3 regions of the Desulfobotulus sp. genome follow, and region 1 is predicted to be linked to each of the others. Evidence: predicted binding sites of a transcription regulator. Region 1 holds the regulator's gene; each other region holds the start of a gene.
The links. The regulator sigma-54, encoded in region 1, starts transcription at its own class of promoters, with help from an activator protein. The targets are predictions, from matches to a motif close to TNTGGCACANTTTCTGCTNT.
Positions count from the first base shown of each region.

Region 2: the regulator sigma-54 is predicted to act here: its motif matches at 2,577-2,596, upstream of RBR60_RS15165 (ammonium transporter).
Region 3: the regulator sigma-54 is predicted to act here: its motif matches at 2,371-2,390, upstream of RBR60_RS14075 (DVU0772 family protein).

Region 1 is NZ_JAVETM010000031.1:11,130-16,065, forward strand. Features, by position in the region: gene lptC (LPS export ABC transporter periplasmic protein LptC) at 1-436, shown strand, start outside; gene RBR60_RS11675 (LptA/OstA family protein) at 555-1,388, shown strand; gene lptB (LPS export ABC transporter ATP-binding protein) at 1,409-2,131, shown strand; gene rpoN (RNA polymerase factor sigma-54) at 2,133-3,563, shown strand; gene hpf (ribosome hibernation-promoting factor, HPF/YfiA family) at 3,580-4,140, shown strand; gene RBR60_RS11695 (PTS sugar transporter subunit IIA) at 4,223-4,681, shown strand; gene rapZ (RNase adapter RapZ) at 4,719-4,936, shown strand, end outside.
Region 2 is NZ_JAVETM010000066.1:4,460-9,395, reverse strand. Features, by position in the region: gene RBR60_RS15180 (glycine cleavage system protein R) at 1-58, shown strand, start outside; gene RBR60_RS15175 (PFL family protein) at 72-1,445, shown strand; gene RBR60_RS15170 (hypothetical protein) at 1,515-2,114, shown strand; gene RBR60_RS15165 (ammonium transporter) at 2,669-4,075, shown strand; gene nifH (nitrogenase iron protein) at 4,234-4,936, shown strand, end outside.
Region 3 is NZ_JAVETM010000046.1:16,611-21,546, forward strand. Features, by position in the region: gene RBR60_RS14055 (cytochrome ubiquinol oxidase subunit I) at 1-972, opposite strand, end outside; gene RBR60_RS14060 (rubredoxin-like domain-containing protein) at 1,065-1,220, opposite strand; gene RBR60_RS14065 (desulfoferrodoxin) at 1,281-1,661, opposite strand; gene RBR60_RS14070 (hypothetical protein) at 1,721-1,930, opposite strand; gene RBR60_RS14075 (DVU0772 family protein) at 2,441-2,803, shown strand; gene RBR60_RS14080 (nucleoside recognition domain-containing protein) at 3,056-4,006, shown strand; partial or broken gene RBR60_RS14085 (DNA repair protein RecN) at 4,020-4,936, shown strand, end outside.

The DNA of each region.
Region 1 (4,936 bases):
CACCGACATCTCCCTTTCCCGCTTCCGCCATACGGCCACGGAAAAGGAGAGAATTCTCTGGACCCTCTCTGCGGACAGGGCGGATTATGACAGACAGGCCGGGATGGTGGAAATGACAGGGGTCATGGTCACCTATATCAGCGAGGACCATACGCCCCTCACCGCCCGTTCCCACAAAGGCCTTGCGGATGTGAATGCAAAGGATGTCCGCCTCACGGAAAAGGTAGAAGTGACCCACCCCCTCTACCTGCTGGAAAGCGAAGCCCTGCTCTATGCATCCGACACCCAGGTGCTGGCCTCCCCCGTGAAAACCCGGGTCACAGGAACCCAGTTTCAGATGGAAGCCGACGCCGCAAGCTATGAACTTCCTTCCGGCGTACTGCGCCTTACCGGACAGGTGAAAGGAGTCCTCCATGCGCCCATGTCCTCACCCTAAGGTTTGCCGATCCTCCGCCCTCAGGCAAAGAGGCCTTTTCGCAGCCGCCTTGTTTTTCTGCATGTATTCCTTTTCAGCCTTGGCAGACCTCCTTCCCATACGTTTTGAAAGCGCACATATGGACTGGGAAACCCAGTCAAAAGAAATCCGCATGGAAGGCAGCGCCCGGATTTTCGGGGAAGAAGCAAGTATTGAAGCCGACCTCATCCGGATCCGCTTCCTCTCCCAAGAGATGGAAAAGGCCTTTTCGGAACAGAACCTCGAAAGCCTCCAGGCCGAAGGTCGGGTGCGCCTCCGACACCAGGATTTCCAGGGCCGGGCGGACAAGGCCCGGTATGAGACCCAGTCCCAGAGACTCCGACTGGAAGGCCGTCCTGCGGAATTCCGGAATCCGGATATCCGCATCACAGGAGACAGCATTTTCTATGATCACCGCCTCGACGAGATGCAGGTGGAAGGACGCAAAGAGCGCCTTTCCACCCTTCATTACGGGCAAAAGGGATCGGACCCCCCTGCCCTTGTGGCCCACGCCCTTTCCCAGGACTGGAACATGACTTCCCGCACCCTGGTGTTCAAAGGAGAGGTACACATCGTCCAGGCGGGAATGACCCTCAGGGCGGATGCCGTCACCCTCCGTTACCAGGGAAAAGACCTTCCCTTGCAGACGGAAAAGGGAGAGGATCCCCTTCTTTCCATCGAAAGCGTTGTGGCCGAAGGCAAGGTGGAGATCACCCATCCGGATGGCAGAGCCTCCGGAGAGCGGGCCATCTTCATTGCCCAGGATGACACCATCACCCTCACGGGAAGCCCCGCGCGGGTGGAGCGTCTCGGCCACGTCCTCCAGGGGCCCGCCATCCGCATGAACCGCACAACCGGCGAGATGGAAATTTCAGGAGGCGTCTCCGGCACCCTCCTTCAGGACAAAAAGAAACCTCTGCCCCTACCCTTCTGATTTTTTTTGGAGAAAACCCCATGCCCGTTTTGCACGTGGAACAACTGGAAAAACGCTACGGAGACAGAAAGGTGGTGGACGGCGTTTCCCTGAGGGTGGAAAGCCAGCAGGTCATCGGGCTCCTCGGACCCAACGGGGCCGGAAAAACCACCACTTTTTATATGGCCGTAGGCCTCATCCGACCGGACGGGGGCAGGGTTTTCCTTGACGATAAAGACCTGACAGACTATCCCATGTATATGCGGGCTCGCTACGGCATCGGCTACCTGCCTCAGGAAGCCTCCATATTCAGAAAGCTTTCCGTCCGGGACAATCTCCTCATCATCCTTGAAAACCTGGATATGGGCAGAACGGAACAGAGGCAAAAAGCCGAAGCCCTTCTGGAAGAACTGGGCATCCGCCATCTGGGAGACCAGAAGGCCACGGTTCTTTCCGGCGGGGAACGCAGGCGACTTGAAATTGCGCGGGTGCTGTCCACGGATCCTTCCTTCATCCTCCTGGATGAGCCCTTTGCGGGGGTGGATCCTCTGGCTGTCAGCGATATTCAGAACATCATCGCCTATCTCAGCCAGCGGGGCATCGGCGTTCTGATTTCAGACCATAATGTTCGGGAGACCCTCGGCGTATGCGATATGGCCTACATACTGCATTCCGGCAGGGTTGTGGATTCGGGATCCCCTGCGGACATCGCCGCAAGTCCCATTGCCCGAAAAACCTATTTAGGAGACGGATTCCGGTTATAAAATGGCCATAGAACTCCGACAACAACTCAAGCTTACCCAGCAACTTGTCATGACGCCTCAACTGCAGCAGGCTATCAAGCTGTTGCAATTGTCCCGCCTTGAACTCGTGGATGCCATACAACAGGAGCTGGAACAAAATCCCGCCCTGGAAGAACGCGTGGACGCACCGGAGGGGGAAACCCCGGATATGGCTGAGGCCGTTTCCTCGGAAGAAATGCTGCAGGAAGTGGAAATCAGTGAAAAGGTCAGCCCGGAAACGGACTGGGAGGCCTACCTCGACGAGTACAGCAGCGCAGGCAGGGTGCACTTTGAATCCGAGGAAAGGGAAGCACCCCGCTATGAAAACTTTGTCTCAGAAAAGGAAAGCCTCCACGACCACCTGCTCTGGCAGTTGTCCATGGCAGATGTGGATCCGGAAATCCAGACCCTGGCCAGCCTGATCATCGGCAACATCAACACCGATGGGTACCTTGACGCCACACTGGATGAAATCAGCCAGGTAAGCGGATATCCGGAGAGCGCCGCAGAAGAAGCACTCAGACAGGTGCAGTCCTTTGACCCTGCGGGCGTGGGCGCACGGAATCTCAAGGAATGCCTGCTTCTCCAGATTCGGCGCCTGGGCCTTGAGGCAGACATCGTGGAAAAAATCATCGCCCACCATCTCAAGCACCTTGAAAACAAAAACTTCAAGGCCATTGCCAAAAGCCTCAAAGAACCCCTTGAGACCATCATCGCCGCCGTAGGCGTCATCCGCTCTCTGGAGCCCAAACCCGGCCGGGAATTCCACAATGAAGCGCCGGTGTATATCACACCGGATATTTATGTATACAAGCACAATGATGATTTCATCATCACCCTCAATGACGATGGTATGCCCAGGCTGCACATCAACCCCTATTACAAAAAAGCCATGCGCACCGGAGAAAAAATCTCAGGGGAAACCAAGGATTATCTTCAGGAAAAAATGCGTTCCGCCTCCTGGCTCATCAAAAGCATCCAGCAGAGACAAAAAACCATCTACAATGTTATGGAAAGTATTGTACGCTTTCAGCGGGATTTCTTTGAAAAGGGTGTGGCCTACTTAAAACCCATGGTGCTGCGGGACGTGGCCCAGGACATCCAGATGCACGAATCCACCATCAGCCGGGTGACCACCAACAAGTATGCCTATACGCCCCAGGGGCTTTTTGAGCTGAAATACTTTTTCAACAGCTCCATCAGCCGGGTGGAAGGCGAGGCCATGGCCTCGGTGAGTGTACTTGAAAAAATCAAGCAACTTGTGGAAAGCGAGGATCCCCAGAACCCCTACAGCGATCTGAAAATCGCCACCATTTTCGAGGAGGAGCAAAACATCCGCATTGCCCGAAGGACCATTGCCAAGTACAGGGAAATCCTTAAAATTCTTCCGTCCAGCAAACGCAGACAATACTGATGAGGAGGTAGGGCCCATGAAGACATCCGTGACCTTCAAGAACATCGAACCCTCCGAAGCACTGAAGGACTACGCCGCCAACAAACTCTCCAGGCTGGACAAACAGTTTGACAGCCCGGCCGAAGCCCAGGTTGTCCTGTCTGTGGAAAAGATCCGCCATATCGTAGAAGTGCGCGTCACCTGTGACCGTCTCAGCTTCCAGGCCACGGAAGAAACGGAAAACATGTATTCAGCCCTGGACCTTGTGGTGGATAAGCTCAAAAAGCAGATCCGCAGAACCAAGGAAAAGGTCCGGGAAAACCGTCCCGTATCCAAAGCAGGCATCAAGGGTGCCGAAGCGGCAATGGCTGAAGAAATTTCCCAGAATGCGGAAACCGAGGCCCAGGATTTTCCTGAAAAGCCTCAGTTTGTTGTGGAATCCATGCATTTCAAACCCATGGATGCGGAAGAGGCGGCCATGCAGCTTGCCCTCTCAGACAAGGACTTTATCGTCTACACCGACGCCAGAACCGATCAGGTCCATGTTCTGTACCGACGAAAAGACGGGGATCTCGGCCTGATCCAGCCATCCGCCTGATCCAACACAAAGGACCACAGGCCCTGCAAAGGGCTCTGGCCGCATACGGTCAGGGCCCTGGGCCCTTTCACAAGGTTGATCCATGAAGCTTCTGGATGTTCTGACCCATGAGACCATCATCACCGATCTTCAGGCCCGCGACAAAATGGCTGCGCTGGAAGAACTTGTCGCCCCCCTTGCCCGGCAAAAGAATCTGCCGAAAGAGGAGCTGATGCGCGTACTTCTGGAAAGGGAGCGTCTCGGCAGCACGGGCATCGGGGATGGCATCGCCATTCCCCATGGTAAGCTAGAAACTCTCCCTCACCTGGCCCTTGCCTTCGGCAAAAGCCGCAGGGGCGTTTCCTTTGACTCCCTTGACAACAAACCTGTCCACCTTTTTTTTGTGATCCTGACTCCCCTCACCGAAACCGGGCTGCACCTTCAGGTTCTTGCCCGGATATCAAGGCTTCTGCGGAATGCCTCCCTGAAGGAGGAACTGCGTAAGGCCGCAAGCCCTGAGAGAGTCTGCGAGCTTCTTTCTCCCATGGACGAGGATTTTTAAGCACAAAATCTCCCCTTTTGCCGCAAAGACGACGCCCATGAAAACCAACGAAAAAATCATTGTAATCACGGGTCTTTCCGGGTCCGGAAAAAGCACAGCCGCAGCCGCCCTGGAAGACGCAGGCTTTTACTGTGTGGATAACCTGCCCGTGGCCCTCCTTCCCAAATTCCTTGAGCTGCGGATCCACAGCGACACCGCAGATTTCAATGGTCTGGGGTTTATCATGGATATCCGGGAAAAGGGTTTTCTTGAAAA
Region 2 (4,936 bases), on a different contig from region 1:
CAACCTTGTGATCAACATCCAGCACCGCAATATCTTTGAATCCATCACCCGCATCTGAACCGGAGCAGACCATGATTCACGACAGGGAAATCCTTACCATACTCGGCATGCTCAACAATGAGCATCTCGATGTGCGCACCGTTACCTTAGGCGTTAACCTCTTTGACTGTGTCAGCGACGACATTCACAGGCTCTGCGCCAACATTGAAAAGAAAATCTGCGGCCTTGCCGAAAACCTTGTCCCCACCTGCAACCGTATCGGAGAAAAATACGGCATCCAGGTGGTGAATAAACGCATCAGCGTCAGCCCCATTGCCACCATCGCAGCCCCCTTTGGCCCCGAAGGCATGGTGGCTGTGGCCCGAACCCTGGATCGCATTGCCCAAACCGTAAACGTGGACTTTGTGGGTGGATTTTCCGCCCTTGTGGAAAAGGGCATGGCGCGGGGGGATGAAGCGCTCATCGCGGCCCTGCCCCAGGCCCTTGCTGAAACCCATCGGGTCTGCGCCTCTGTGAACGTGGCCAGCACACGGGAGGGAATCAATATGGATGCGGTTCTGCGCATGAGTCGGGCCATCAAGGAAGCCGCCGCCCTCACCGCAGACAAAGATGGACTGGCCTGCGCCAAACTCTGCGTTTTCGCCAATATTCCTCCGGATATTCCTTTCATGGCAGGGGCTTATCTGGGGATCGGCGAAGCGGATGCGGTGATCAATGTGGGTGTTTCCGGCCCTGGCGTGGTCAAAAAGGCCATTGACCGGGCCCTGCGGGAACAGCCCTCCATGGGGCTTGGGGATATTGCCGAGCGCATCAAGCGAACCGCGGCCAAGGTTACCCGTGTGGGTGAGCTCATTGGCCGTGAAGTGGCAAGGGATCTTGGCATTCCCTTTGGGGTGGTGGATCTCTCCCTGGCTCCCACGCCCACCGTGGGCGACAGTGTGGGAGAAATATTTCAGAGTCTGGGCCTTGTCAGCATCGGCGCACCCGGCTCCACAGCGGCGCTTGCCATGCTCAATGATGCGGTCAAAAAGGGCGGCGCCTTTGCCAGCTCCCATGTGGGCGGACTTTCCGGCGCTTTCATTCCTGTGAGCGAAGACCTCAACATTGCAGAGGCTGCCAGAAAAGGCTACCTTTCCATTGAAAAACTTGAAGCCATGACCGCTGTCTGCTCCGTAGGCCTCGACATGGTCGCCATCCCCGGCGACACCAGCGTGGAAACCCTTGCAGGCATCATTGCAGACGAGATGGCCATTGGCATGATCAACGCCAAAACCACGGCCTGCCGTCTCATCCCCGTTCCCGGCAAAAAGGCGGGGGACATGGCCCACTTCGGTGGTCTTCTCGGCTTTGCCACCATCATTGATATACCCAATGCCTCAGGAAAAGACCCCTTTGTCACCCGGGGAGGCCGTATTCCAGCTCCCATTCACTCCCTGAAAAACTGATGCTCTCCGGGTGATGACCTCTTTTCTCATCACCCGGATGCCCTCCCCTTTTCTCGAAAGGAAAACGCCATGCTCGAAGCCATAGCCATCAAACTTGTTTCCGTGCTTGCCGGTTTTCTGTTTGAACAGGCCCTTGTCTCAGGAGAACAGATCCGCATTGAAGGCGCTCCGGCCTGGTATTACGAGGAAAAAAGCCCCCAGTATATCTATGTCTTTTCCTATATGGAGGGCGGGCTGGAAACCGTGGAACCCCTGAAGGCCAATCTGGCCCTGGCCATGGAAAAACGCATTCAGGAAATCATTGACATTGTCATCTATTATGAACAATTCCGGGATATCAAGGACCCTGCAGAAAAGGAGCTGATCCGCCAGTTCCGCAGGGATGAGGATCTTGGACTCTTTGTCCGCCGTCACATGCGCATTGCCAACATCACCCAGCAGGATGCCCAGGAAGGAGGCCTTGTGCGCAAGGCAAGGCCCGCCCGCAGCTTCGGATCCGCAACACTCTCCAAGCAGGCCCTTTTGGATTACCAGAAGGAAAGGGTTGCACGCCTTCAGCAACGGATCTCCCAGGAAAGGGCGAAAAAGGGCTTTGATGCGCTGGACGCTGCCTTTGAAGACGACGAAATGGATGCAGTGGCACGGGAGCTGGAGGCCATCAGCCCCTGACCCCTTAGACATGTGGAATCCACCCGCAGTAGCAGGGGGGAAGGTACCCTTTGGAAAACCAGCCCCGATAGGGGCTTCTCTTCTGGCACAAACAAGAAAACAGGAAAGGCCGGACAAGTTTGTCCGGCCTTTCCTGTTTTCAGAATCTGATCAAGGAGCTTATGTCTGGAACGCCATGCACTCCGGTCGGATCGCAAGAGCCCTTTAAGCACCCCCCGATGGTTCTTTAAGGGCAAACCGTTATGCTGGTTTACCATACCCATCGGAATACAATAATTCAAGTTAATAATTCTTCTTGAGTCAATAAATAATTATTGACTATTATTTCATATATGTATTTTTTAATATGTATCAATACAAAAATGAAATTATTAAAAATACATTCAGGAAAAACTTAAAAACCCCCTATCTCATAAATCATTTAAAATCAATTTGTTATATAAAATTTTAAAAAACAAACAAACTGGCACACCTCATGCATTACTCCAATGGCAAGAGTGAATGGGAAAAGCAAGGCACTTTTCCCAAACCCCAAATCCCAGGAGGAAAGCATCATGCGCTGGTTTATTCCCACATCCATCCTCATCTCCCTGGCAGCCCCGGCCCTTGCCGGTGATGCCGCTCCCGATCCCATCACCAATGCCGAGGCCATTGCCCTCGTCCAGGAACACGCCAATTTTCTCTGGACCCTCATTGCCGCCTGTCTTGTCTTTTTCATGCAGGCCGGATTCGCCATGGTGGAAGCCGGATTCACCCGTGCCAAAAACGCGGTGAACATCATGATGAAAAACCTCATGGACTTTTCCATCGGCTCCCTTGTCTTCTGGGCCGTGGGCTTCGGCCTCATGTTCGGTCACAGCCTGGGCGGTTTTGTGGGCACCTCAGGCTTCTTCCTCTCGGACTTCACGGGAGAAGGCTCGGAATGGAACCTCGCCTTCTGGATGTTCCAGGTGGTGTTCGCCGCCACCGCTGCCACCATCGTATCCGGCGCCATGGCGGAACGCACCCGGTTTGCAGGCTACATCTGCTATTCCATCGTTCTTACCGCCTTCATCTACCCTGTCTTCGGCTCCTGGGCCTGGGGCTCCCTGCACAATGGGGAAGGCTGGCTGGAAAAACTCGGATTCATTGATTTTGCAGGCTCCACCGTGGTGCATTCCGTAGGCGGATGGGCAGCCCTGGCAGGAGCCATGGTTCTCGGCCCGAGACTGGGTAAATACACGGCAGACGGCCGCATCCGGCCCATCCTCGGCCACAACATCCCTCTGGCGGCCTTAGGTGTCTTCATCCTCTGGCTGGGCTGGTTCGGATTCAACGCAGGCTCCACCACCACTGCGGACAAAAGCATTGCCCTCATCTTTGTCAACACCAACCTCGCCGCCGCAGCAGGCGCTGTTGCCGCCATGGTGGTCTCCTGGATCCGTTTCGGCAAACCCGAGGTGGGCATGAGCTTAAACGGTGTCCTTGCCGGTCTTGTGGGCATCACCGCAGGCTGCGCCAATGTGGGGCCTGCTTCCGCCATCCTCATCGGCCTCATCGCAGGCGGTCTTGTGGTTTCTTCTGTCCTCTTCTTTGAAAAAATCCGCATAGACGACCCCGTCGGCGCCATCTCCGTTCATGGGGTGTGCGGAGTCTGGGGAACGCTGGCCGCAGGACTTTTCAATACGGGCGGCACCAGCCTTACCATGATCGGCGTGCAGCTCATCGGTGCCCTTGCCTGCTTTGCCTGGGTATTCCCCACGGCCTGGCTCATGTTCCGGCTTGTGGACCTCACCATCGGACTGCGGGCCAGCGAAGCCGAAGAAATGGAAGGACTCGACTTCACCGAACACGGCGGCAATGCCTATCCGGACTTCCGGGCCAGCGGAGCGGGCATGTCCTTTGAATCCGGAAAGGACTCCGGAGACAGATTCGCCCCCAGTGCATCCGGCGCGGCCTTTGCCCGGAATAAAATGGCCTGAACCCCATGAGAGCCGGACAAGGCTCCGAAGTCTCCGGCTCTCAGAAAAAAATGTCCATCGCAGCAGAAATCCGGAAACGGCTACACGGAAACATCATGGCCGGAAAAGAACACATCACCGGCCATGTCCTTCTCATCTTTCATAAAGGAGTAAAGACCATGCGCAAGATCGCTATCTATGGCAAAGGCGGCATCGGCAAATCCACCACCACCCAGAACACCGTGGCCGGGCTTGCGGAAATGGGAAACAAGGTCATGGTGGTGGGCTGCGACCCCAAGGCAGACTCCACCCGCCTTCTCCTCGGCGGACTGGCCCAGCGTACCGTGCTGGACACCCTTCGGGAAGAAGGGGAAGACGTGACCCTCGATGACGTACAGAAAGCCGGATTCTGCAACACGGTCTGCACGGAATCCGGCGGACCGGAACCCGGCGTGGGCTGTGCGGGCCGGGGCATCATCACTTCCATCAACCTTCTGGAACAGCTGGGAGCCTATGCGGAAAGCCGGAATCTCGATTATGTCTTTTACGATGTACTCGGAGACGTGGTCTGCGGCGGTTTTGCCATGCCCATCCGGGAAGGAAAAGCCGAAGAAATCTACATCGTGGTTTCCGGAGAAATGATGGCCATGTATGCGGCCAACAACATCTGCAAGGGGATCGTGAAATATGCGGAAGCGGGCGGCGTGCGACTGGGGGGGCTGATCTGCAACAGCCGGAACGTGGACAATGAAAGGGAAATGATCGAAGAGCTGGCCAAACGCCTCGGCACCCGCATGATCCATTTCGTTCCCCGCGACAATGTGGTGCAGAGAGCAGAAATCAACCGCAAGACCGTGATCGAGTTTGAGCCTGCCAATGATC
Region 3 (4,936 bases), on a different contig from region 1:
CATACCCACCAGGGCAATGGGCGGACGCTCATCCTTGGGAATGTCCTTTAAGCCAATGACCGGGGTGGAGAAATCATGGTGAATGAGAAAGCTCAGAAGGCCGGGAATCCTGCCGATCTCAATGCTGTTTTTCTCCCCTTCGGGATCGGGCCAGGCAAAGACATAGCTCGGTGCGCTGGGCTGGGTTTCCCAGTGAAATTCCATGGCCGCCATTTTGGCCGGCTGGGTATGGGCCACATCCACGGCATGGAAATCCCCCTGAATGGCCACAAAAAGGGAAAAGATGAGACCGGGAACCAGCGCCATGCGGAAAGACCGGGTAAAGATCTCTTCATGCTGTTTTTTCAGAAGATGCCAGGCGCTGATGCCCATGACAAAAAAACAGGCCAGCACAATGCTGGCCGCAAGGGTGTGCATGATGGTGAGCCAGGCGAACTTCTGGGTGATGACAGCCATGAAATCCGTGATTTCAGCCCGCTGTCCCCCGAAGGACTCCCGGAGGGTGTAGCCCACGGGATGCTGCATCCAGGCATTGGCAATGAGAATCCAGATGGCGGACACATTGCCCGCAATGGCCACCATCCACATCACCCCTGCGTGAACCTTGGCGGAAAGACGCTTCCACCCGAAAATCCAGATGCCGATGAAGGTGGATTCCAGGAAAAAGGCAGCCGTGGCTTCAATGGCAAGAAGGGAGCCGAAAATATCCCCCACATAGGCGGAATACTGGGACCAGTTGGTGCCGAACTGAAATTCTAAGGTAATACCCGTAACCACGCCTACGGCAAAATTGATGAGAAAAAGTTTTCCCCAGAATTTCGTCATCCGCAGGTAGGTTTCGTCCCCTGTGCGGGCATAGCGGGTTTCCATCCATGCCACCAGAATGGAAAGGCCCAGGGTAAGGGGGACAAAGAGAAAGTGAAACATCGTGGTTGCCGCAAACTGCAACCGGGAAAGCAGGACAACATCCATGGCGTCTCCTCCTTCAAGAGACAGGCTGCGGTGCATGAAACCGCAGCCTCCTTGCCGCTTCCAGTGCCAGAGGCCCGGAAAGATCCGGCCCGTTAGCGTATCCTGTCATCCTTGCCTGCACCTTCGCAGTCCGGCGTGTAACAGGTGTTATCGAGAAATTCGCAGGTTTTCTTGCAGGACGGACATTCCTCCGGAGGGGTTTCCGCCTCCATCTGATAGCCACAGTTGCTGCATTTCCATTGGCTCATGGGGCATCCTTTCCTAATTCTGAAGGTTAATGCATTCAGGTTCTTTTCGTAAAAACCTGTCTATCCTTCCGCTTTCCATACACCATGAAGATTGCAGTATTCCCGCACCACAACCTTTTCGGCCTCAATCATGAACGTCGCCTCGGGTTTTTCGCCTGGGTTCAGATCCTTGCGATACACCCGGTTATCGGCGATGACCTCAATCCATTCAACATAGTGTTTTTCCAGCATGGGATGCTCCACGCTGCCCACCACCACCTTCACTCCACCGGGGATGCGCTCAATCACGGGCACATGCTTTTCCTTGGCCGCATCCACTGTATTTTCCGTAAGATGTACCATGGGCTGACCGCAGCAGACAAGGGCGGCCGCCCCCCCATGCATCACTTCCACCACATTGCCACACAGATCACAACGGTATACTTCAAGCCTCTGAACCATGGAGAACGCCTTACCTTCCCGTTTTCCGTTTCCACAACGGAAAATCCATAAAAAATTTGCTATTCCGCCCATGCCCCTTTGGCCACATGGGCTGCCTTTTCTTTCTCAGCCAGCTGCTTCAGTTTGTACCCCGCATCCCGCAAAATGCCGTACAGGATGCCGCAGCCCGCATCTTCCCGGTCTGCATCGCCTTGGTCCGCCAGCAAGAGCATTTCTTCCGCAAGAAGCAGGGTCTTCTCAATATTCCTGTTGCACGCTTTCACTGTCATTCTCCGCGTGCCTCCTTTAAGAAGGGGCCGCCTGTATGGGATTACTTTAACACGCCTGCACCGACTTGCAATACGGAGACTCCGCTTTTTCTCCTTTTCAGGATTCATGCCAGAATGACTGCGATGCCTCACATCCTCGTATTTCAAGACATAGAGCCCCGCCTCCACCCTCCCCATGGATGTCCCTCCGCAAACTCCCAGGACTCCGATTTTCCCGAAAATACAAGGACAGCCCCCGACGATTCGTTCAAATCATTGAAAAAACACGCTGCCCGGACATGTCTCACACAGAAAATAAGACAAGGTTGATTCAAAAGACATATTTTCAGCCATCTCCCTGAACGGGCATCCAGGGGCCCCAAAAAAGCCAAGAGCTGTAATAAGCAATAAAAACAGCAATAAAACAAAAAAACACTCTCAAAAAAATGGACTAAAAACAAACTGGCACACAAACTGCTTATAAATACTTCAACAGACGCACGCAACAAAGACCCAAAAGGAGGTCATCCCATGCTCGCCATAGAAGAACTGAAAAAGGATATTCACCTTCTCAATGAAATTGACTGGGAGCTTACGCCCGAAGATGCGGTAAATCTTTACCTTGAATGGGGCGGAATCTGGAAACCCGGCGGTCTGCGCTACTCCGTACGTGGAAAACACGACAAGTCCTATTATTTCACCGTGAACACCTGGGAAGATCCACCGGTGATCTACCTTATCCGCCGAAACTCCGAGGAAGCCGTGGAACTGGCCAAAATTCCCCTGCCACCGGGACTTAAAGAATCTTTTCTCAAATCCGTGGGCCACAACCGGGGAGTTTACGCGCTGGAGGGCGAAGTAAAAGAATGGCTCCAGAAAAAACTGTATCACTGAAAAATCCCTTCCCATTCCTGCCCCACCCCCCTGCCTTCCATACGTCCTCAAAAAGGGGAGATCCTGAATCTCCCTTCCTCCCATGAAAGGGCGGAAGCCTTCCTTAAATCAGGGCTTCCGCCCCTTATCTTTTATGCCTTGGGCCAAGCCTCCCTTCTCCCCTCTTCAGGGATTGAAACCTTTTGCCAGGCAGGCTAAAAGAAACCCAAGGCAGCGTCTTTTTCAGTATCCCACTCCAGGCAAGGATTTTCCATGCACACCTCCCTTTCCGCCGCCCTGACAACGGGCCTCAAATCCGGAATCCACAGGGCCTTTACCTCCCTTCTCTGGATTTTAAAAATCCTCATCCCCATCGGTTTCTGCACCTTCCTTCTCGTGCAGACAGGCCTTCTCCCCTTCCTTGAAGGAGCCATGGCTTTCCTCATGGAGCCCATGGGGCTGCCTCCGGCTGCCGCCTTTCCCCTCATTGTCGGCATGCTCACCAACATCTACGGGGCCATTGCCGTCATGGGAACCCTGCCCTTTGACACCCATACCCTCACCCTCATGGCCATCTTTCTCCTTATCGCCCACAATCTCATTCAGGAAGGGGCCGTGCAGCATGCCTCCGGCATCCATGGCCTTGTCATCACCGCAATCCGCCTGGTGGCCGCCACCCTCACGGTCATGGTGGTGTCCATCTGGCTACCACCCCAGCCCCTGGCCTCGCCCCATGCAGCCGCCTACGAGATTCTGCCCTTTGCAGAAGCCTTTTATGCCTGGGGCCTCAGCACCCTCGCCCTCTGCATGAAAATCCTCGGGATCCTGCTTGTGCTCATGCCCTGTATCGAGATTTCCAAAATCCTTGGCCTTGCGGCCTTGCTTGCGCGCATTTCAGGCCCCGTTCTTCTGCCTCTGGGACTTCCCCGCTCCACAGCCCTCCTGTGGCTCACCGCCGTGCTTTTCGGCCTGAGCTATGGAGCCGCCGTCATCGTGGAAGAGGCCAGGACCGGCACCATTCCCAAGGACGACTTAGAAAACCTCCATGTATCCATCGCCATCAACCACTCCATGGTGGAAGACCCGGCCCTCTTTCTGCCCTTAGGTCTTCCTGCGCTGTGGCTCTGGCTGCCCCGCATCCTCACGGCTCTGATCTTTGTTCGCATCTGGCAGCTCTGGCAGCATTTTCGCCCCGTAAAAACCCCCATTCTGCCCCACCCCTGAGAGAAAGGGTCCCATGCTCAGCGAACTTGCCATCCGTAACTTTGCCATCATTGATGATCTGAAAATCCGGTTTGACCGGGGCATGACCGTCATGACCGGCGAAACCGGCGCCGGAAAATCCATCATCATCCAGGCGGTCAACCTCATTCTCGGAAGCCGGGCCGATGGCCGCATGATCCGCCAGGGCCACGACAACGCCGAGGTGGAAGCCTTTTTCCACCCTCCGGCCCAAAGCCCTGCGGCCCTGGCCATGGAAGCCAACGCCCTGAATCCGGAAGAAGGGCTACACATCCGCAGGGTGCTTTCCGTCACAGGCTCTCACCGCATCTACATCAACGGCCGCATGGCCACGGCCCAGCTCCTCGGAGAGGTCACGGCCCAGCTGGCCAGCATTGCAGGCCAGCATGCCCACCAGAGGCTTCTTGATGAAAGCCTTCATCTCTCCATGCTGGACCACTACGCAGGTCTTCATGGAGAAAGGCAGCGCTACGCCCAAGCCTATGGGCTGCTGGTGCAAAACCTGAAAGATCTGGAAAATCTGAAACGTCGTAAAGCCAGGGAAGAAGCAGAGGCGGATTTCATCGCCTTCCAGATCCGGGAAATCCAGGAGGCAAACCCTGAACCAGACGAAGACAGCGCACTGGAAACGGAAAGAAAGAAACTCCGCCACGCCCAGACCCTGGCCCAGACCCTGAACCTTGTGGTGGATCAGCTTTATGAAGGGGAAGAGGCCATCAGCGGACGTCTTTCCAGCTTGCGCAGGGAAGTGGTGAAAGCCGCCACCCTGGATCCCAGCCTTGAAAGCGCCGCTGCGGATGCCGAAACCCTGGCCCTGCGCTGCGAAGATCTGGCGGGACATCTGCGCCAGTATCTCGATGCCATGGACATGGACCCTGCCCGGCTGGACGCTGTGGAAGCAAGACTCCACCT